DNA from 2 places in the Streptosporangium sp. LJ11 genome. Region 1 is predicted to be linked to the other one. Evidence: riboswitches for the same ligand, from Rfam matches in the RefSeq annotation. Region 1 holds a riboswitch; the other holds the start of a gene.
The links. Region 1 has a riboswitch for glycine ahead of gcvP (aminomethyl-transferring glycine dehydrogenase). Riboswitches for the same ligand answer to the same signal wherever they lie in the genome.
Positions count from the first base shown of each region.

Region 2: another riboswitch for glycine. It lies ahead of gcvT (glycine cleavage system aminomethyltransferase GcvT); the one in region 1 lies ahead of gcvP (aminomethyl-transferring glycine dehydrogenase).

Region 1 is NZ_JBPXMB010000026.1:120,229-130,035, reverse strand. It holds gene ACTOQ3_RS33220 (sugar phosphate nucleotidyltransferase) at 1-188, shown strand, start outside; gene ACTOQ3_RS33215 (FHA domain-containing protein) at 479-991, shown strand; gene ftsR (transcriptional regulator FtsR) at 1,018-1,668, shown strand; gene ACTOQ3_RS33205 (bifunctional nuclease family protein) at 1,748-2,218, shown strand; gene ACTOQ3_RS33200 (MerR family transcriptional regulator) at 2,363-2,983, shown strand; glycine riboswitch at 2,999-3,091, shown strand; gene gcvP (aminomethyl-transferring glycine dehydrogenase) at 3,274-6,129, shown strand; gene ACTOQ3_RS33190 (hypothetical protein) at 6,256-7,038, shown strand; gene ACTOQ3_RS33185 (hypothetical protein) at 7,216-7,566, opposite strand; gene ACTOQ3_RS33180 (alpha/beta hydrolase family protein) at 7,700-8,332, shown strand; gene ACTOQ3_RS33175 (DUF5999 family protein) at 8,339-8,530, opposite strand; gene ACTOQ3_RS33170 (TetR/AcrR family transcriptional regulator C-terminal domain-containing protein) at 8,956-9,543, opposite strand; gene ACTOQ3_RS33165 (hypothetical protein) at 9,760-9,807, shown strand, end outside.
Region 2 is NZ_JBPXMB010000023.1:137,444-147,250, reverse strand. It holds gene ACTOQ3_RS30850 (L-serine ammonia-lyase) at 1-726, opposite strand, end outside; gene gcvH (glycine cleavage system protein GcvH) at 800-1,192, opposite strand; gene gcvT (glycine cleavage system aminomethyltransferase GcvT) at 1,189-2,280, opposite strand; glycine riboswitch at 2,314-2,408, opposite strand; glycine riboswitch at 2,409-2,507, opposite strand; gene ACTOQ3_RS30835 (gamma-glutamyl-gamma-aminobutyrate hydrolase family protein) at 2,581-3,276, opposite strand; gene ACTOQ3_RS30830 (LacI family DNA-binding transcriptional regulator) at 3,630-4,649, shown strand; gene ACTOQ3_RS30825 (3-oxoacyl-ACP reductase) at 4,761-5,525, opposite strand; gene ACTOQ3_RS30820 (aldehyde dehydrogenase family protein) at 5,531-6,877, opposite strand; gene ACTOQ3_RS30815 (glutamine synthetase family protein) at 6,880-8,223, opposite strand; gene ACTOQ3_RS30810 (FadR/GntR family transcriptional regulator) at 8,311-9,030, shown strand; gene ACTOQ3_RS30805 (hypothetical protein) at 9,232-9,807, shown strand, end outside.

The sequences.
Region 1 (9,807 bases):
CCGAGCACTACCGCATCGACACCACCGACGGGGTGCGGGTCGTCGCCGAGGACGGCAGCTGGACCCTGGTGCTGCCCGACCCGACGGAGGCGGTCACCCACCTGTGGGCCGAGGGGTTCGACGTCGACTCCGCGCAGACCCTGATCGAGCACTGGGCGCGGGTGGTCGAGGAGGCCGCGGGCGGCTGACGGGACCAGGCCCCGGCGGGCGCGCCGGAGGCGCGGGAAGGCGCCTGGAAGGGGGCCGCGGGCCGAGCGGTTGCCACAAACACAGCGCGGCGCCATGGACCGGGGACAGTGCCCCCCTGTAACTTTGTCACCGACCGTACCCGCGGTTCAGCGTCAACCTTGACCTTCGCGCCTCATCACTGTATGTTGCGGCATTCGCAGTCCGAGAAAACACTTGAGAAGCGAAGAAGCGAGGCGCGCATCACTGAGCACCGTTGCCGCGTCTTCGCGGTAGGAGGCCGAGCCGATCGATGCCGAGCGTCTACTGCACGCAGTGCGGTCATGCCAATCCTGAGGATGCCCGTTTCTGTTCACGATGCGGGTCGCCGCTTACCAAAGCCGAGACCCCCGGAGACAGCACATCGACGATCTCCCTCTCCGGGATCGAGGCCTACGAGGCGGAGACAGGTGAGACGCTTCTCGCCGAACGGCAGGCCGTCGAGCAGTTGCCCCCGGGCACCGCGCTGCTGGTCGCGATGCGCGGCCCCAACGCCGGCAGCCGGTTCCTGCTCGACAGCGACCTGACCACCGTGGGCCGTCACCCCGAGAGCGACATCTTCCTCGACGACATCACGGTCTCGCGCCGCCACGTGGAGTTCTACCGGCGCGGCGGCGGGGTCTTCACCGTCCGCGACGTCGGCAGCCTGAACGGCACGTACGTGAACCGCGAGCGCATCGAGGAGGTCCCGCTGTACGGCGGTGACGAGGTGCAGATCGGCAAGTTCCGCCTCGTCTTCCTCACCCGCGGCGCCGCTGGAGGATGATGAGCTCGCAGGCCGCTCGTGCGCACATGAGCATCGGGGAGGTGCTCGCTCTCCTGCAGGGCGAGTTCCCCGATGTCAGCATCTCCAAGATTCGTTTCCTGGAGGGCGAGGGGCTGATCGAGCCGGAGCGCAGTCCCTCCGGTTACCGCAAGTTCACCTACGCCGACGTCGAGCGGCTCCGTTACATCCTCAGCGAGCAGCGTGACCGCTACCTGCCGCTGCGCGTCATCAAGGATCATCTGGAGGCGGCCGACCGCGAGGAGCGCCCGGCCGCCAGGCCGCGCGCGGTCCCCGACGACGCGCCCTCCGAGATCCGGCTCACCCGCGAGGAGCTGCTCGCCGCCGCCGAGCTCGACGAGGAGACCCTCGCCGAGCTGGAGGACTACGGCCTGCTGGCCGCCGTGGCCCGCTACTACGACGCCGAGGCGCTGGCCGTGGCCCGCAGCGTCGGAGCCCTGGCCGCCTTCGGCCTGCGGGCCCGCCACCTGCGGGCCGTCAAGGCCGCCGCGGAGCGCGAGGCCGGCCTGGTGGAGCAGGCCGTCGCCCCGCTCCTGCGCCGCCGCAGGCCCGGGGCCATCGACCAGGCCGACGAGACGGCCAGGGAGATCTCCGGCCTGCTGCTGGAATTGCACGCCTCTCTGCTGCGTTCCGGCGTTCGTGGGGCCCTGGGTCGGTGAGAACCTGACCAGGCACTCGTACCCCCACGAGTGTTACGTTGAACAAACCGGTCGGAATCCAGCGAAGACGGAGCAGCCCGTGTTGCAGATGGAGGTCGTGGGCGTTCGAGTTGAGATGCCCTCCAACCAGCCGATCGTCTTGCTGAAAGAGACGCATGGGGAGCGTTACCTACCTATATGGATCGGCATGACGGAGGCCACGGCGATCGCCATGGCCCAGGCCGAGGAACCACCACCCCGGCCGCTCACGCATGACCTGTTCCGTGACGTGCTCGAAGGGCTCGGCGTCCGGCTGAGCACGGTCAACATCGTCGCCCTGCGCGACGGCATCTTCTTCGCGGATCTCGTGTTCTCCAACGGGGTCGAGGTGAGCGCGCGTCCTTCGGACTCGATCGCCTTGGCACTTCGCACCGGCGCACGTATCTTCGCGAGTGAGGACGTGGTCCGGGAGGCAGGGGTGATCATCCCGGACGACCAGGAAGACGAGGTGGAGAAGTTCAGGGAGTTCCTTGACACGATCACGCCCGAGGACTTCGGCCGCGCGGGGTAGGAATTTCGGTGCATTTACGCTTCACGACGCGCCGAGTGGGGTCGTTGACTGGACTTGGCCCCAGTCCTACGGTGCAAGTGAAACCCGCGGTCGTGCGTAAACCCCCAGATCAGGCCGTGGGATGAGAGAAAGCCGGAGGTCCGCGTGGCGGTCAGCAGCGGCGAGGGTAGAAACGCCGATCAGGATGACCCGGAACGGCGCCAGTCGGCACGTCAGCGCGCGGGTGAAGAGGGTCTGCTGTTCGACGGGCAACCGGTGAAGGTGCCCGCCGATATCGGCTACCGGGGCCCCACGGCCTGTTCCGCGGCCGGCATCACCTACCGGCAACTCGACTACTGGGCGCGCACCGGCCTGGTCGAGCCCACCGTGCGGGCCGCCCACGGCTCCGGCTCCCAGCGGCTGTACGGCTTTCGCGACATCCTGGTCCTCAAGGTCGTCAAGCGGCTCCTCGACACCGGTGTCTCCCTCCAGCAGATTCGCATCGCCGTGCAGCACCTGCGCGACAGGGGCGTCAACGACCTGGCCGGGATCACCCTGATGAGCGACGGGGTGAGCGTCTACGAGTGCACCTCGCCCGACGAGGTCATCGACCTCCTCCAGGGTGGCCAGGGAGTCTTCGGCATAGCACTGGGACGGGTGTGGCAGGAGGTGGAGGGCTCCCTCGCGGATCTGCCCGGCGAACGCGCGGAGTCGAGCGAGGGCCCTTTAGGAGATCATCAGGCCGATGAGCTGGCCCGTCGTCGCAGAGCACGACGAACCGGGTAAACTCGGACCTGCCACTGACCCTGTGCGGGAGAGACCCCGACCAGGATCGGGGCGCCGAAGGAGCAACCTCCCCGGAATCTCTCAGGCACCCGGTACCGCACGGACGAGGCAACTCTGGAAAGCAGTCGCGCTCGCCAGGCGCGACTCACCGACGGTGCAAGCCTCCCGACAACGGGCAGGTGAAGCTCTCAGGTCACGACCCCGCACGACGGTCGTGATGACAGAGGGGGAGACCAGGCATACGCCCGCGCCCAGCGCCGGTCTCCACCCCGTCCCGGGAGGCTTCACCAATGACCGACCTGTCATCGCTCAGCGAACTCGGCTCTCCTCCGTTCGCGACCCGTCACATAGGGCCGGACGACGCCGGCCAGACCCGCATGCTGGAGGCGGTCGGATTCGCCTCCGTCGCCGACCTGGTCGCGGTGGCCGTGCCCGAGGCGATCCGTTCCTCGGAGCGGCTGAGCCTGCCCCCGGCGGCCGGGGAGTCCGAGGCTCTCGCCGAGCTGCGGGTCCTCGCCGGGCGCAACACCGTGCTCACCTCGATGATCGGCCTGGGGTACCACGACACGATCACCCCGGGCGTCATCCGCCGCAACCTCCTGGAGAACCCGGGCTGGTACACCGCGTACACGCCCTACCAGCCGGAGATCTCCCAGGGCCGCCTGGAAGCCCTGATCAACTTCCAGACCGTCGTCTCCGACCTGACCGCCCTCGACGTCGCCGGGGCCTCCCTGCTGGACGAGGCCACCGCCGCCGCCGAGGCGATGACCCTGGCCCGCCGTGCGGGCCGCAGCCCCTCGAAGGTGTTCGTGGTGGACGCCGACGCGCTGCCGCAGACCAAGGCGGTGCTGCGCACCCGCGCCGAGCCGCTCGGCATCGAGCTGGTCGAGAGCGACTTCACCGCCGAACTCCCCGAGTGCTTCGGGGTGCTCGTGCAGTATCCCGGCGCCAGCGGCAGGATCCGCGACTTCCGCGCCATCGCCGACGCCGCCCACGCCCGCGGCGCCCAGGTGGTCGCCGCCGCCGACCTGCTGGCCCTCACCCTCCTGGCCGCGCCCGGCGAGCTCGGCGCCGACATCGCGGTCGGCTCCTCGCAGCGCTTCGGCGTCCCCCTCGGCTTCGGCGGCCCGCACGCCGCCTACATGGCGGTCCGTGACGGCCTGCAGCGCCAGCTGCCGGGCCGCCTGGTGGGCGTCTCCCAGGACGCCGACCAGCGCCCCGCGTACCGGCTCGCGCTCCAGACCCGCGAGCAGCACATCCGCCGCGAGAAGGCCACCAGCAACATCTGCACCGCGCAGGTGCTGCTCGCCGTGATCGCCGGCATGTACGCCGTCTACCACGGCCCCGAGGGCCTGCGCAGGATCGGCCGTCGCACCCACCGGCACGCCGTCGTGCTCGCCGAGGGCCTGCGCCAGGGCGGCGTCGAGGTCGTGCACGACACCTTCTTCGACACCGTGCTCGCCAGGGTGCCCGGCCGCGCCGAGGCGGTCGTCGCCGCGGCCCGCGACAACGGGGTGAACCTGCGCCTGGTCGACGCCGACCACGTGGGCGTCACCTGCGACGAGAGGACCGAGCTCCTCCACCTGGAGCAGGTCCTGGCCGCCTTCGGGATCAGCGGCGCCGTGCTGGCCGACCTCGACGCCGCCGCGCACGACGCGCTGCCCGCCGCGCTGGCCCGGGTCAGCGACTACCTGACCCACCCGGTCTTCCACAGCCACCGCTCCGAGACGGCCATGCTGCGCTACCTGCGCAGGCTCCAGGACAAGGACATCGCGCTCGACCGGTCGATGATCCCGCTGGGCTCCTGCACCATGAAGCTCAACGCGACCACCGAGATGGAGCCGATCACCTGGCCGGAGTTCGCCGGGCTGCACCCCTACGCGCCCGAGGACCAGGCCGCGGGTTACGTCGAGCTGATCGGGCAGCTGGAGCGCTGGCTGGCCGAGGTCACCGGCTACGACGCCGTGTCGCTCCAGCCGAACGCCGGCTCCCAGGGCGAGTTCGCCGGGCTCCTGGCGATCCGCGCCTACCACACCGCCCGCGGCGAGTCCGGCCGCGACGTCTGCCTGATCCCCTCCTCCGCGCACGGCACCAACGCCGCGAGCGCGGTGATGGCGGGCATGCGCGTGGCCGTGGTCGCCTGTGACGACCAGGGCAACGTGGACGTCGACGACCTCGTCGCGAAGATCGACAAGCACCGCGAGCAGCTTGCCGCGATCATGGTGACCTACCCGTCCACGCACGGCGTGTACGAGGAGACGATCGTCCGGATCTGCGAGCTGGTGCACGAGGCCGGCGGGCAGGTCTACGTCGACGGCGCCAACCTCAACGCGCTGGTCGGTCTGGCCAGGCCGGGGGAGTTCGGGGCGGACGTCTCCCACCTGAACCTGCACAAGACCTTCTGCATCCCGCACGGCGGCGGCGGTCCCGGCGTCGGCCCGGTCGCGGTCCGCGCCCACCTGGCCGACTACCTGCCCGGCCACCCGCTGCGCGAGGGCACCGCCGTGGGTCCCGTCTCGGCGGCCCCGTACGGCTCCGCGGGCATCCTGCCCATCTCCTGGGCCTACATCCGGATGATGGGCGCCGACGGGCTGAAGGCGGCCACCGAGCAGGCCATCCTGTCGGCCAACTACCTGGCCCGCAGGCTCAGCCCCCACTACCCGGTCCTCTACACCGGCCGCGGCGGCCTCGTCGCCCACGAGTGCATCGTGGACCTGCGCCAGATCACCAAGGAGACCGGGGTGACGGTCGACGACGTGGCCAAGCGCCTCATCGACTACGGCTTCCACGCCCCGACCATGTCCTTCCCGGTGGCCGGCACGCTGATGATCGAGCCGACCGAGAGCGAGGACCTGGCCGAGCTCGACCGGTTCTGCGAGGCGATGATCGCGATCCGCGAGGAGATCGCGAAGGTCGCCTCCGGGGCGTACGACAGGACCGACAACCCGCTGCGCAACGCCCCGCACACGGCCGACAGCCTCGTCGCCGACGAGTGGGGCCACCCCTACAGCCGCACCGAGGCGGCCTACCCGCTGCCGTCGGTGCGCGAGGGCAAGTACTGGTCGCCGGTCCGCCGCATCGACCAGGCCTACGGCGACCGCAACCTGGTCTGCTCCTGCCCTCCCCTGGAGGCGTACGAGGACTGATCACCGCAGGGCCCCGCCGGGACCGGAAAGCCCGTGCGACCCGCGATATTCGCGGGGAATGCGACAGGACGGAGGGCGCCCCGAGTCGTTAGGCTCGGGGCGTCTCCGTATCCGGAAGGATCCTGCATGCCTGAGGTGGACACCCGTCCCTTGGACACCGCGCGAAGACTGGCCGAGGCGGGCGACCTCGACGGCGCCGCCGCGATCTTCGCCGAGCTGGTCGCCGATCCCGACGAGCCCGACCGGGCCCAGGCGGCGGTGGGTCTCGCGGTGGTGCTGGAGGAGAGCGGGGACGTGGCGGGTTCCCGCGCGGCCGCGCGCACCGCGCTGGCGACCGGGCATCCGGAGTTCGCCGCCCAGGCCGCCTGCCTGCTCGCGGGGAGCTTCGAGCGGGAGGACCTGGCCGACCAGGCCCGCGCCGCCTGGCAGGCCGCGCTGGGCGTCGGCCATCCCGCCTACGTCCCGCTGGCGCACATGGCCCTCGCCAGGCTCGCCACGGGCGAGGAGGAGGCCGAGCGGTCGCTGCGTGACGCGCTGGCCACCGCCGACCCGGAAATCGCTCCTCGTGCCGCCCAGCGGCTGGCGGAGGCACTCCTGGAGGAGGGCGAGCCGGGGGAGGCCGCCCAGGTGCTCCTGGAGGCGCTCGCGGTGCCCGACGCGGCAGAGGTGCCGAGGCTGCGGGTGATGCTCGGCATCGCTCACCTGGAGCTGGCGTGCGCGGAGTTCTCCGCCGCGATCGAGGAGGGCGGCGACGTCGAGACCGGTGCGCTGGCCATCGAGCTCCTGGCCCGCACGCTCCCGCTCAGGGGCCGCGACGAGGACGCCGAGCGCGTGTGGCGCTACGGCCTGGACAGCGCCGACGAGGATCTCGCCGGTGAGGTCCGCCTCCGCCTCGACCGGGACCTCTGACCCCGGGGCGCGCGGCGCGCCTCCCGGGCGAGGGCGCGATGCTCGTCGTGCCCGTGGGAGACCTCGCACGGGCACCGGCCTTTCCGGCGGCCTGGCCTCGCGGATTCCGGTCCGCCCGAAGCGGGGGACCGGGGCGGGGAACCGGAGAGGAGAGACCGGGTGGGACTCCGGCGGGTGTCAGTCGCGCTCCCGCCAGCGGCTCAGGGCGTGAGCGAAGTTGATCGCCACGATTCCGCCCCAGGCCAGCAGCAGCCCGGCGGTGCCGGAGGTCTGCGCCGCGATGGCGGTCAGCGGGATCCCGATGCCCATCGAACCGAGGGCGATCGGGATCGAGCTGTTCGAGTTCTTGCGCGACTTGGCCTTCGGCGCCCCGGAGGCGTGCATCTCGGCGCGCACCCGGTGGGCGATGGTCGCGTCCAGGCGTGACACGAACGACTCGATGAGGGCGGCCTCGTACTCGGGGCCGAGGTCGCGCCGGGCCTCGACGGTGGCACGCATGTCCTGGCGGATATCTTGATAGTCCTGCACGCTTCGATTGTTCCCTCACGCCGGCCGCCGGGCATCAGTCAATAGGAGGAGATCCGTGTCCACCTCCGAGTCCACCCCTCCCGACGGCGCGTCCACGCCGGGATCGGGGTTCCCGGCGCGCGCGGTCCCGCCCGTGGAGATCGCGACCCCGCACGGCCCGGCGCTGGTGGAGATCGACGAGGTGGCCGCCCCGCGTTTCCTGCTGGTGCTCACCCACGGCTCGGCCGGGGGAGTGGACGCCCCCGACCTGCTGGCCGTGCGGGACGCCGCGACGGCGATCGGCGGGACGGTCGCGCGGGTGCTCCAGCCGTTCCGGATGCGCGGAGCCCGCGCGCCGGGGTCGGCGGTCAAGCAGGACGAGGCGTGGGAGACGCTGGTGGCCGGGCTGCGCGGGCGCTATCCGGGGCTGCCGCTGGCGCAGGGCGGGCGGAGCAACGGGGCCAGGGTCGCGTGCCGTACGGCCGGGAGGGTCGGGGCCCGCGCGGTCGTCGCGCTGGCGTTCCCGCTGCACCCGCCGGGGAAGCCGGAGCGGTCACGTGCCGGGGAGCTGCGCGCGGCGGGTGTGGACGTGCTGGTGGTGAACGGAGACCGTGACCCGTTCGGCGTGCCCGAGGCGGCGGACGTCGCGCGCCTGGTGGTGCTGCCGGGAGAGGGTCACGACCTCGGGAGGAATCCCGCCGGGGTGGGCGAGGTGGTCGCCGAGTGGCTCGACACGAGGATGCGGCCGGACTCGGTGGACCCGCTCAGCGTGACCGGTCGGGTGTGACGGGCCTCAGACCACGCCGGCCAGTGGCCGGTGCGGCTCGATGACGGCACCGTCCGGGAGGAGCTCGCCGGTGTCGTCGAACAGCACCACACCGTTGCAGAGCAGGCTCCAGCCCTGCTCGGGGTGGGCCGCCATGGTGCGGGCGGCTTCGCGGTCCAGCGCGTCGGCGGACGGACAGGACGGCTCGTGCGGGCACATCGGCGTGCCTCCGGATCTCTCGTGTCGGCTCGCCCGGGTCACACCGGGCACGGGTGGGCATCGGACATCCGGCGGCACCGTCACCGATGGGTCTCCGTTCCCACGTATGACGGGGACGAGCATCTGAATGTTGATATATGGCCATGCGGTCCCTAACAGAACGGGAGCCGCACATCAAGCAGATCAAGTGTGCGATCGATCGCACCTTGGCGACATAGCCCGTTAGGACTGTTTGAGAACTGGTAAGGGGTCAGTCCGTCAGGGCTTTATCAGGGGATGTGACCTATAACACAGCATGCCTCATATAAGGACATTCGACCAAGTGCGACACGCCGCCAGGCAGGTAAACGATCGGTTACAAGTTGCTGACGTGCGCCGACGCGGGTTTTCCCACCCCTGACCGTCCCTTACCGGGTCCGATGTGCTCACCGCGCGCCCAGGCCGGCCAGGAGCGCGTCCAGCCCGTGCTCGAAGTCGGCGTCCGCCCCCGGGCTGCCGCCTCCCCTGGACGGGGGACGCCAGGGCTCGTCCTCGTCGCCCGAGGGCTCGGCCCAGCCCGACTGCTGCACCTCCACCGCCACCGCGCCGAAGACGTAGGCCCGAAGGGCCCGTACCGCGCCCGCGGCGTCGGCCAGTCCCGCGTCGGCCAGCTGGTCGGTCTGCTCCCTGATGGCGATCGCCGCCCTGCCCCTCGGCGGCTTGGTCAGGGCCAGGGCCAGCACCCCGGGATGCTCCCTCAGCGCGGCCCGGCTCGCCCGGCACCAGGCCCTCGCGCTGTCCTGCCAGCTCCCGCCGGGCTCGGCGTGGACGGTGGTGACGTGCTCGGCCAGCGCGTCCATCAGGGCGTCCTTGCCGCGCGGCAGGTGGTGGTAGATGGCCATCGCCTCCACCTGGAGCGCGTCGCCCAGCCGCCGCATCGTCAGGCGCCGGAGGCCCTGGCCGTCGGCGATGTGGAGGGCGGCGTCGATGATGCGCTCCCTGGAGAGCGGGACGGGAGGTCGCTTGGCAGGCATGGGAGGCATCCTGCCACCCCTTACCTTACTGCGTAAAGGACGGCGCGCCGGGCGGGACGAAGGTTCTTCGGCGTCGCCGCACGGCGAGGCGGCCGGCGGCGCGAACCGCTTCGCGGGAGGGCCCGGTCCCTGAGTGTGTGGGGCGGGGGCGGACCGCGTAGGCTACGAGCGGTGATCTGCCGGAGGAGACCGGCGACCGGCGAGAGAGGGAAGAAGATGGCGTTTTTCCGACCGCGCGTGAGCCGGGAGGCGGAGGTTCGTCAC
Region 2 (9,807 bases), on a different contig from region 1:
GCGGACCTTCAGGCCGCCGGGCAGCACGCCCTCCTTGCCGATGCCGCGCCGCACGCACTCGCTCATGACCTGCCACAGCACGAGCAGCTGGGCGCGGATCTCGGCCTCGGTGCGGCCGAACGCCCGCTCGTTCTCCAGCATCAGCCCGGAGATCGACAGCCCGGTCTCCGCGCACTGGGCGAGCAGCTCCGCTGCCGTGGTGAAGGGGTACGGCAGGACGGTGTCGTCGGGTTTGATCCGGTCGGCACCGGTGGCGTTCTCGTCGACGACGAAGCCGCCGCCCACCGAGTAGTAGACCTTCTCGCGGATCGTCTCGCCGGACTCGGACAGCGCGGTGAAGCGCATGCCGTTGGGGTGGCCGGGGAGCGAGATCTTGCGTTCGAAGACGAGGTCCTCGCCGATGACGAAGGGGATCTCGCGGGAGCCGTACAGGCAGAGGGTGCCGGACTCGCGCATGGCGGCGAGCCGCTCGTCGACCGTGTCGACGTCGACCAGCTCGGGCTTCTCGCCGGACAGGCCGAGCAGCACGGCCTTGTCGCTGCCGTGGCCCTTGCCGGTCAGGCCCAGCGAGCCGTACAGGACGGCGCTCACCCGGGCGGTCTTCTCCAGCAGCCCGTCCTGGTGGAGGCCGCGGGCGAACTTGTGGGCGGCGGCCATCGGGCCGCCGGTGTGCGAGCTGGACGGGCCGATTCCGATCTTGAAGAGATCGAAGACGCTGATCGTCATCTGAATCCTTCCAGCGTGGACGGCCACGCGCGCCCTCCGGACGCGCGTGGCCGTGACGCGAGGGGGGAGAGGCTTAGGACTCACCCGAGGTGAGCGCGGCGTACTCCTCCGGCGACAGCAGGTCGTCGGCGGAGCCCTCGAGGCGTACGCGGAACAGCCAGCCGTCGCCGTAGGAGTCACTGTTGACCAGCGAGGGGTCGTCCACGACGGCCTGGTTGACCTCGACGACCTCGCCGGAGACCGGTGCGAAGATGTCGCTCACCGACTTGGTCGACTCGACCTCGCCGACCGCGTCGCCGGCGGTGATCGTCGAACCGACCTCGGGGAGGATCTGCACGAAGACCACGTCGCCCAGCGCCTGGGCGGCGTAGGCGGTGATGCCGACGGTGAGGGTCAGGCCGTCATCGATGCCGGAGATCCACTCGTGTTCCTTGGTGTAGTGCAGTTCCTCGGGAATGCTGCTCATTTTTTCCTCCTGTAGAAAGGCAGTGCGACGACCTCGACCGGCTCGTGGCCGCCCCTGATGTCCACGGCCAGTCCTGACGACAGGCCGTTGTCCACGTAGGCCATGGCGATGGGCCTGCCCAGTGACTGGGAGGGCGCCCCGCTGGTGACCTCGCCGACGACCGTGCCGTCGCCGACGACCACCACCGGGTACCCGTGCCGGGGCACCCTGCGGCCGGTCGCGATCAGACCGACCAGGCGGCGGGACGGCGGGACGTCCTTGCGTGATTCGAGGGCGGCCCGGCCGACGAAGTCGCCCGGCTTGTCAAACCTCACCACACGGCCCAGCCCGGCGTCGAACGGGGTCAGCCCGGCCGACAGCTCGTTGCCGTAGAGCGGCATCCCGGCCTCCAGGCGGAGGGTGTCGCGGGCGGACAGGCCCGCGGGGATCAGGCCGTGCGGCGCGCCCGCCTCGGTGAGCGCGGCCCAGACCGGCTCCGCGTCCTCGGCCGCGACGAACAGCTCGAAGCCGTCCTCGCCGGTGTAGCCCGTACGGGCGACGAGGGCCTCGCGGCCCGCGACGACGGCGGGCAGGCCGGCGTAGTACTTGAGCCCGTCGAGGTCGGCGTCGGTGAGCGCGCCCAGGATCTCCGCGGAGCGCGGGCCCTGGACCGCGACCAGCGCGTACCGCTCTGAGCGGTCGTCCACCGCGGCGTCGAAGCCCTTGGCGCGGTCGGTCAGCTCGGCGGCCACCCGCGGGTAGTTGGAGGCGTTGGCGACGACCATGAACTCGGCGGGGGCGAGCCGGTAGACGATCAGGTCGTCCAGCACGCCGCCCTCGGCGTCGACGATCATCGTGTAGCGGGCGCGGCCGGGCTCCAGCGCGGACAGGTGGCCGACCAGCGCGTAATCGAGGGCTTCCGCGGCCTGCGGCCCGGTCACGAAGATCTCGCCCATGTGGGAGAGGTCGAACAGGCCGGCCGCCTGGCGGACCGCGTTGTGCTCGGCCGACTCGCTGCCGTAGCGGAGCGGCATCAGCCAGCCCGCGAAGTCGGTCAGCGTCGCGCCGAGGGACTCGTGCACGCCGCGCAGCGGCGTAGGTCGGGACATGTGCGCACCTCAGACAAGGGACAGATGAGAGCATCCTCCCCCTCTGTCGTCGGTGCCTGAGAGTTTCATCCGGGTTTTACCGGACTTTCACCTTCGGCGAGGCCGTGGGACCTGCTTTCCAGAGGGCACCTACCCGCACGGTCCTTTGCCTTGAGAGGTTCGCGGGGAGGGCTTGCTCCTTCAGGGGTCCTGGCCTGGGTGTCAGGACGCTCTCCCGCACGGGGTTCATCGGTGTCAGCGGCCAGCCTAACCGCCCGAACCGGCCGAGCGAAATCCCCTCGCCGCCCCGATCCGCGCCGGTCAGGGGATGGCGTGGCGTACCAGCGCCTCGAACAGGGCCGACTCGTCGTCGGTCTCGGGGTGCCACTGGACGGCGACGGCGAAGGGGTGGTCGTCCACTTCCACGGCCTCGATCGTGCCGTCCTCGGCGTGGGCGGTCACGGTGAGGCCCGCGGCCGGCCGGTCGAGGGCCTGGTGGTGGTAGTGGGCCACGTCCACGGTCTCGGCCCCGAAGATCTTCGAGGTCCGGCTGCCGGGGGCGAGCCACACCGGCATCCTGCCGTAGCGGCCGGGAGCCGGGGCGTGCCCCGGGTGACCGACCACGTCGGGCAGGTGCTGGTGCAGGGTGCCGCCCAGCGAGACGTTCAGGACCTGCATGCCCCGGCAGACGCCCAGGAAGGGCAGGCCCCGCTCCAGCGCCGCCCGGACCAGCCCCAGCTCCGCGTCGTCGCGGAACGGCCGTACGTAGCCGGTCCGCTCGTGCGGCTCCTGTCCGTACCGCTCCGGGCCGACGTCCCCGCCGCCGGCCAGGATCAGCCCGTCCAGGCGTCCCGCCAGCGTCGCGGGGTCGCCCGCCGGGGGCAGGATCACCGGCTGCCCGCCCGCGCGGGCCACGTGGTCGACGTAGTCGTACGGCAGGAGCGCGGTGGTCGTCTCCCAGACGGTGAACCGCGCGGGTTCGACGTAGCAGGTGATGCCGATGACGGGACGGGACATGGTCTCCTGTTTCGCCGTGCTTGCACCGAGGTCCCGGCACCGTGTGCCCATCCCGGCGCCCTCCCGCACGTTACCGGCCCCGACGAGCCCCGGTGCCGCCGGGGTACGGGCGGGGCGCCGCCGGGGTGCGGGCGGAGCCGCGGCGGGTGGCGGGGGTTAAGTGGTTAAGCGGATCCGCCGCCGGGGAGGTGGCGAAGCCGCCGCCGCCGGTGTCGCCGCGGGCATGGGCGTTCCGCCGTGGTCCGGCGATCACCGCGGGTCACCGGCCGCCGTGGAGAGCGTCGGAGGGTGAGACGAGCGTAGTAGGGTGCGCAGCGGAAAAGCGTCGAATAACCGGTTCAGGTGGGGGTCTCGTGAAGCGACCGACGATCGCCGACATCGCTCGTCGCGCGGGGGTGTCCAAGGTCGCGGTCTCCTACGCGCTGAACGACCGGCCGGGCGTGTCGGAGGCGAGAAGGAACACCATCAAGGCCATCGCCAGGGAGATCGGCTGGCAGCCCAACAGCGCGGCGCGCGCGCTGAACGGGGCACGGGCCCGCGCCGTCGGCCTGACCGTGTGCCGCCCGGCGCGGTTCCTGGGGATGGAGCCGTTCTTCATGGAGCTGATCAGCGGCATCGAGGGCGAGCTGTCGGCCCGCTCCTACGCCCTGCTCCTGCAGGTGGTGACCGGCCACGCGCAGGAGGCGGAGGTTCACCGCAGGTGGTGGGGAGAGGGCCGCGTCGACGGCGTCATCCTGGTCGACCTGCACTTCGACGACCCGCGCATCCCCGAGATCGAGGAGCTGGACCTGCCGGCCGTGGTGATCGGCCATCCGTCGGAGACGGGCTCGCTCGCCGCCGTCTGGTCCGACGACGGCGCGGCCATGCGGGAGACGGTGGAGTATCTCGCCGCACTCGGCCACCGCCGGATCGCCAGGGTCGCCGGGCTGCCCGCGCTGGTGCACACCGTCCTGCGCGATCAGGCCTTCACCGCCGCGTGCGACGAGCTCGGCCTGGCCGGTCACTCCATCGTGCACACGGACTACACCGGCGAGGAGGGCGCGCGGGCCACGCGGCGGCTGGTCAGCGGCGCGAACCGGCCGACGGCGATCGTCTACGACAACGACATCATGGCCGTCGCCGGGCTTTCGGTCGCGCAGGAGATGCGGCTGGAGGTGCCCGCGGACCTGTCCCTCGTGGCCTGGGACGACTCGCCCCTCTCCCAGGTGGTGCGACCGGCCCTGACCGCTCTCGGCCGGGACATCCCCCACTCCGGGGCGCAGGCCGCGCGGAGCCTGCTGGCGTTGATCGCCGGTGAGCACGTCACCGGAGTCCGGACCGAGACGGCCCGGCTCACGCCGCGGGGCAGCACGGGCGTGCCGGGACGCCGGTGACCGACGCCGTCACGGGGTGGCGGACGGCACGGGCGTGCCGGGATTCCGGTGACGGGCGTCGGAACGGGGTGGCGTACGGCGTGGACGTGCCGGGGACGCCGGTGACGGGCGTCAGAACGGGGTGACGTACGCGCCGGAGATGCCGCCGTCCACCAGGAACTCCGAGCCGGTGATGAAGCTGGCGTCGTCCGAGGCGAGGAACGCCACCGCGGCGGCGATCTCGGACGCCTCGGCGAACCGGCCCACCGGGATGTGCACCAGGCGGCGCTGCGCCCGCTCGGGGTCCTTGGCGAACAGCTCCTGCAGCAGCGGCGTGTTCACCGGCCCCGGGCACAGGGCGTTCACCCGGATGCCCTCGCGGGCGAACTGCACGCCCAGCTCGCGCGACATGGCCAGCACCCCGCCCTTGGACGCGGTGTAGGAGATCTGGCTGGTCGCCGACCCCATCACGGCCACGAACGACGCGGTGTTGATGATCGACCCCTTGCCCTGCCGCCGCATGTACGGGATGACGTGCTTGCAGCACAGGTAGACCGAGGTGAGGTTGACCTCCTGGACCCGGCGCCAGGCGTCGATGCCGGTCTCCAGGATCGAGTCGTCGTCCGGCGGCGAGATGCCCGCGTTGTTGAACGCGACGTCCACGCTGCCGTAGGTGTCGAACGCGGTCCGGAACGCGCGGGCGACGTCGTCCTCGCTGGTCACGTCGGCCCGCACGAACAGCCCGCCGACCTCGTCGGCGGCCGCCGGACCGGTCGTCTCGTCCAGGTCCACGCACACGACGCGGGCGCCCTCCTCGGCGAACCGACGCGCGGTGGCCAGGCCGATCCCGCTTCCGGCGCCGGTGATGACGGCGACCCGGTCCTGCAAACGCAGCATCGCTACTACTCCTCGGAAATGAAGACGTTCTTGATCTCGGTGAACGCTGACAGGGCGTCGGGGCCCAGCTCGCGGCCGAGGCCCGACTGCTTGAAACCGCCGAACGGGGTCCAGTAGCGGACGCTCGAATGGGAGTTGACGCTGAGGTTGCCCGCCTCGACCGCCCTGGCCACCCGCAGCGCCCGGCCGACGTCGCGGGTCCAGATGGACCCGCTCAGGCCGTACGGGGTGTCGTTGGCGATCCGCACGGCGTCCGCCTCGTCGTCGAACGGCACCACCGACACCACCGGCCCGAAGATCTCCTCGGTGAACGCCCGGTCGTCCGCCGACCGGGGCGTCAGGACCGTCGCGGGGAACCAGAACCCCGGCCCCGGCGGGCACGCGCCCTGAAGGTGGGGCGGTTCGGTGACGAAGGAGGCCACCCGGTCCCGGTGCTCGGCGCTGATCAGCGGGCCCATCTCGGTGGCCTCGTCGCGGGGGTCGCCGACCCTGACGTTCAGCACCGCCTCCCCGAACCGGGCCAGGAACTCGTCGTGGACCGAGCGCTCGACCAGGATCCGGGAGCGCGCGCAGCAGTCCTGGCCCGCGTTGTCGAACACCGCGTACGGCGCGGTCGCCGCCGCCCTCTCCAGGTCGGCGTCGGCGAAGACCACGTTGGCGCTCTTGCCGCCCAGCTCCAGGGTGAGGCGCTTGACCTGCCCGGCGCAGGTGGCGGCGATCTCCTTGCCCACCTCGGTCGAGCCGGTGAACACGATCTTCGCCACGCCGGGGTGCTCGACCAGCCGGGCGCCCGCCACCTCCCCGGACCCGGGCAGGACCTGGAACACCCCTTCGGGCAGGCCGGCGGCCAGGGCCAGCTCGGCCACCCGCAGCGCGGTGAGCGGCGTCCACTCGGCGGGCTTGACGATCACCGTGTTGCCCGCGGCCAGCGCCGGGGCCAGCCCCCAGGTCATGATGACCATCGGGAAGTTCCACGGCACGATCACGCCGACGACGCCCAGCGGCTCCCTGAAGGTGACGTCCAGCCCGCCGGGCACCGGGATCTGCAGGCCGTGGTTGCGCTCGGGCGCCCCCGCGTAGAAGTCGAGCACGTCGGCGACGTTGCCCGCCTCCCAGCGGGCGTTGCCGATCGTGTGCCCGGAGTTGGCGACCTCCAGCAGGGCCAGTTCCTCCGCGTGCTCGCGCACCAGCGAGGCGAAACGGCGCAGCAGCCGGGCCCGGTCTCCCGGGCCGACGTTCCGCCAGGTCGCGAACGCCCGCCTGGCACGCTCCACGGCCCGGTCGGTCTCGGCGGCGTCCGCCATCCCGACCTCGGCGACGACCTCTTCCGTCGCCGGGTTGATGATCTTCATGTTCACATCCGTTCGAATCCCCGGAAAAGCTCCCAGTCGGTCACCGCCGCGTCGAAGGCGGCCAGCTCGACCCGGGCGTTGTTCGCGTAGTGCGCCACGACGTCCTCGCCGAAGGCGGCCGTCGCGAACCCGGAGCCCTCCCAGAGCTCCAGCGCGTGCCGCAGCGTGCTCGGCACGGTCTCCGCGCCGGACGAGTAGGCGTTCCCCGTGAACGCGTCCTCGAGCGGCAGCTCGTTCTCGATGCCGTGCAGGCCGGCCGCGATCAGCCCCGAGACCGCGAGATAGGGGTTGACGTCGCCGCCGGGCACCCGGTTCTCGATCCGCAGCGAGGGGCCGTGGCCGACCAGGCGCAGCGCGCACGTCCTGTTGTCCACGCCCCACTTGACCGCGGTGGGGGCGAAGCTGCCCGGCACGTACCGCTTGTAGGAGTTGATGTTCGGCGCGTACAGCAGGGTCAGCTCGCGCATCAGCGCGATCTGCCCGGCGATGAAGTGCCGTCCCACGGCCGACAGGCCGTGTGACCCGGAACCGGCCATGACCGGCTCCCCGTCCGCGTCCCGCAGCGAGATGTGGATGTGGCAGGAGTTGCCCTCGCGCTGGTTCGGCTTGGCCATGAAGGTGATCGCCATGCCCTCCTGGGAGGCGATCTCCTTGGCGCCGTTCTTGTAGATCGAGTGGTTGTCGCAGCTGGACAGGGCCTCGCCGAAGCGGAAGGCGATCTCGTGCTGGCCGAGGTTGCACTCGCCCTTGGCCGACTCGACGTACATGCCCGCGCCCTCCATGCCGAGCCTGATCCTGCGCAGCAGCGGCTCGACCCGGGCGGTGCCCAGGAGGGAGTAGTCGACGTTGTAGAGGTTGGCGGGCGTCAGGTCGCGGTAGCCGCGGCGCCAGGCGTCCTCGTAGGTGTCGTCGAAGACGACGAACTCCAGCTCGGTCCCGACGAAGGCGCCCCAGCCCCGCTCGTCCAGCCGGGCGAGCTGCCGGCGCAGGATCTGGCGCGGCGAGGCGGTCACGTCGGAGCCGTCCTCCCAGACCAGGTCGGCCATCACCAGGGCCGTCCCCTCCTGCCACGGCACGCGGCGCAGAGTGGACATGTCGGGCTTCATAACAAAATCGCCGTATCCGTGCTCCCACGACGACATGGCGTACCCGTCGACCGTGTTCATGTCGACGTCCACCGCGAGCAGGTAGTTGCAGCCCTCGGAGGCGTGCCGCAGCACCTCCTCCAGGAAGTAGCGCCCCGACAGGCGTTTCCCCTGAAGACGCCCCTGCATGTCGACGACCGCCAGCAGCACGGTGTCGATCCGCCCTGCCCGCACCTCGTCGTGGAGCTCGGTGACGTCCACATGCCCTCCTCGTCGGGGTCCTATTGGGCTAGTGTCAGACCATTGACGTGTAGCGGGGGGAGCCTTGTCAAGGGCCGGAGGGGATAATTGGACGAGGTGTCGCGATTGACCGCCGTGCTGCGGCCGGTGCGCGCGGGCAACGCGTTCGAGGAGACCGTGGAGCGCCTGCTCCAGGTCATCAAACTGGGGCTGGTGGCCGAGAAACTGCCGCCCGAGCGGGAGCTCGCCGCCCAGCTCGGCATCAGCAGGGTCACCCTGCGCGAGGCCATCCGCGAGCTGCAGGACGCGGGCTACCTGGAGGTGCGCCGCGGCCGGTACGGCGGAGCCTTCCTCACCTACGTCCCGCCCCGCCCGCACCGGGACGACCTGCGCAGGGCCGTGGCCGACATGGGCACCGACGACCTGTCCGACGCGCTCACCTTCAGGATGGCGGTCGAGTGCGGCGCGGCCCAGGTGCTCGCCACCGCCCCGCTGACCGGGGAGCGGCGCGAGGCCCTGCGGGAGAGGCTGCGCGAGGTCAACTCGGCGGGGCCCGACGACTACCGCCGCCTCGACACGGCCTTCCACCTCGCCATCGCCGAGCTGACCGGCTCCGCCCTGCTCGCCGGGGCCTGCGCCGACGCCAGGCTCCGGGTCGCCGACCTGCTCAACGCCATCCCGGTGCTCCAGCGCAACATCGAGCACGCCGCGGTCCAGCACGAGGCGATCGTGACGGCCATCCTGGCCGGGGACCCGGAGGGCGCGAGCCGCGCCGTGGCCGAGCACCTCGAGGGGACCGCGGCGCTGCTGCGCGGGTTCCTCACCTGACGCGCGGCGTGCCACGCGCGGGCGCCCGCGTTTCGCGCGGACGCCCAGGCCTCGCAACGGTCGCCTGTACCTCGTGCGGGCGCCCGTGCTCCGCGCGGACGCCCGGGAAAACCGCCGTGCCGTCGTGCCTCCCGTGCCTGACGGGAGGCCTCCCTCGCATAGCCTGGGGGGACGGTGGGGGATTTGTTCCGAGAGCGAATCATGGACACAGGACGGCTGCCGCTGTTCTGTTTCTTCGTCGCGCTGATCGTCGTCTTCCTGCTCACCAGGATCAACGTCCGGCTCATCCGGGCCAAGATCGGCTGGTTCGGCAACGTCAACGTGGGTGAGATGCATATCCACCACGTGGTCTTCGGGGTGGTGCTGACCCTGCTCGGCGGGGTGTCCGGTCTCGTCGTCTCGGGCGTCTCCGAGGGCTGGTACGCGGTGACGGCCGCCGTCTTCGGCACCGGAGCCGCCCTGATCCTGGACGAGTTCGCGCTGATCCTGCACCTGCACGACGTCTACTGGGAGGAGGAGGGGCGCGCGTCGGTCGACGCCGTGTTCATCGCCGTCGCGATCACCGCCCTGCTCCTGCTCGGCCTGCGCCCCCTCGGCTGGGAGGACTACGACAGCGAACCCCGCGGCACGTTGCTAACGGTCGGTTTCATCGTGACCAACCTCGCGCTCGCCGTGATCACGCTGCTCAAGGGCAAGATCTGGACGGGTCTCGCCGGACTGTTCGTCCCGATCCTCCTGGTGCCCGGCGCGGTACGGCTGGCCCGCCCGGGATCGCCC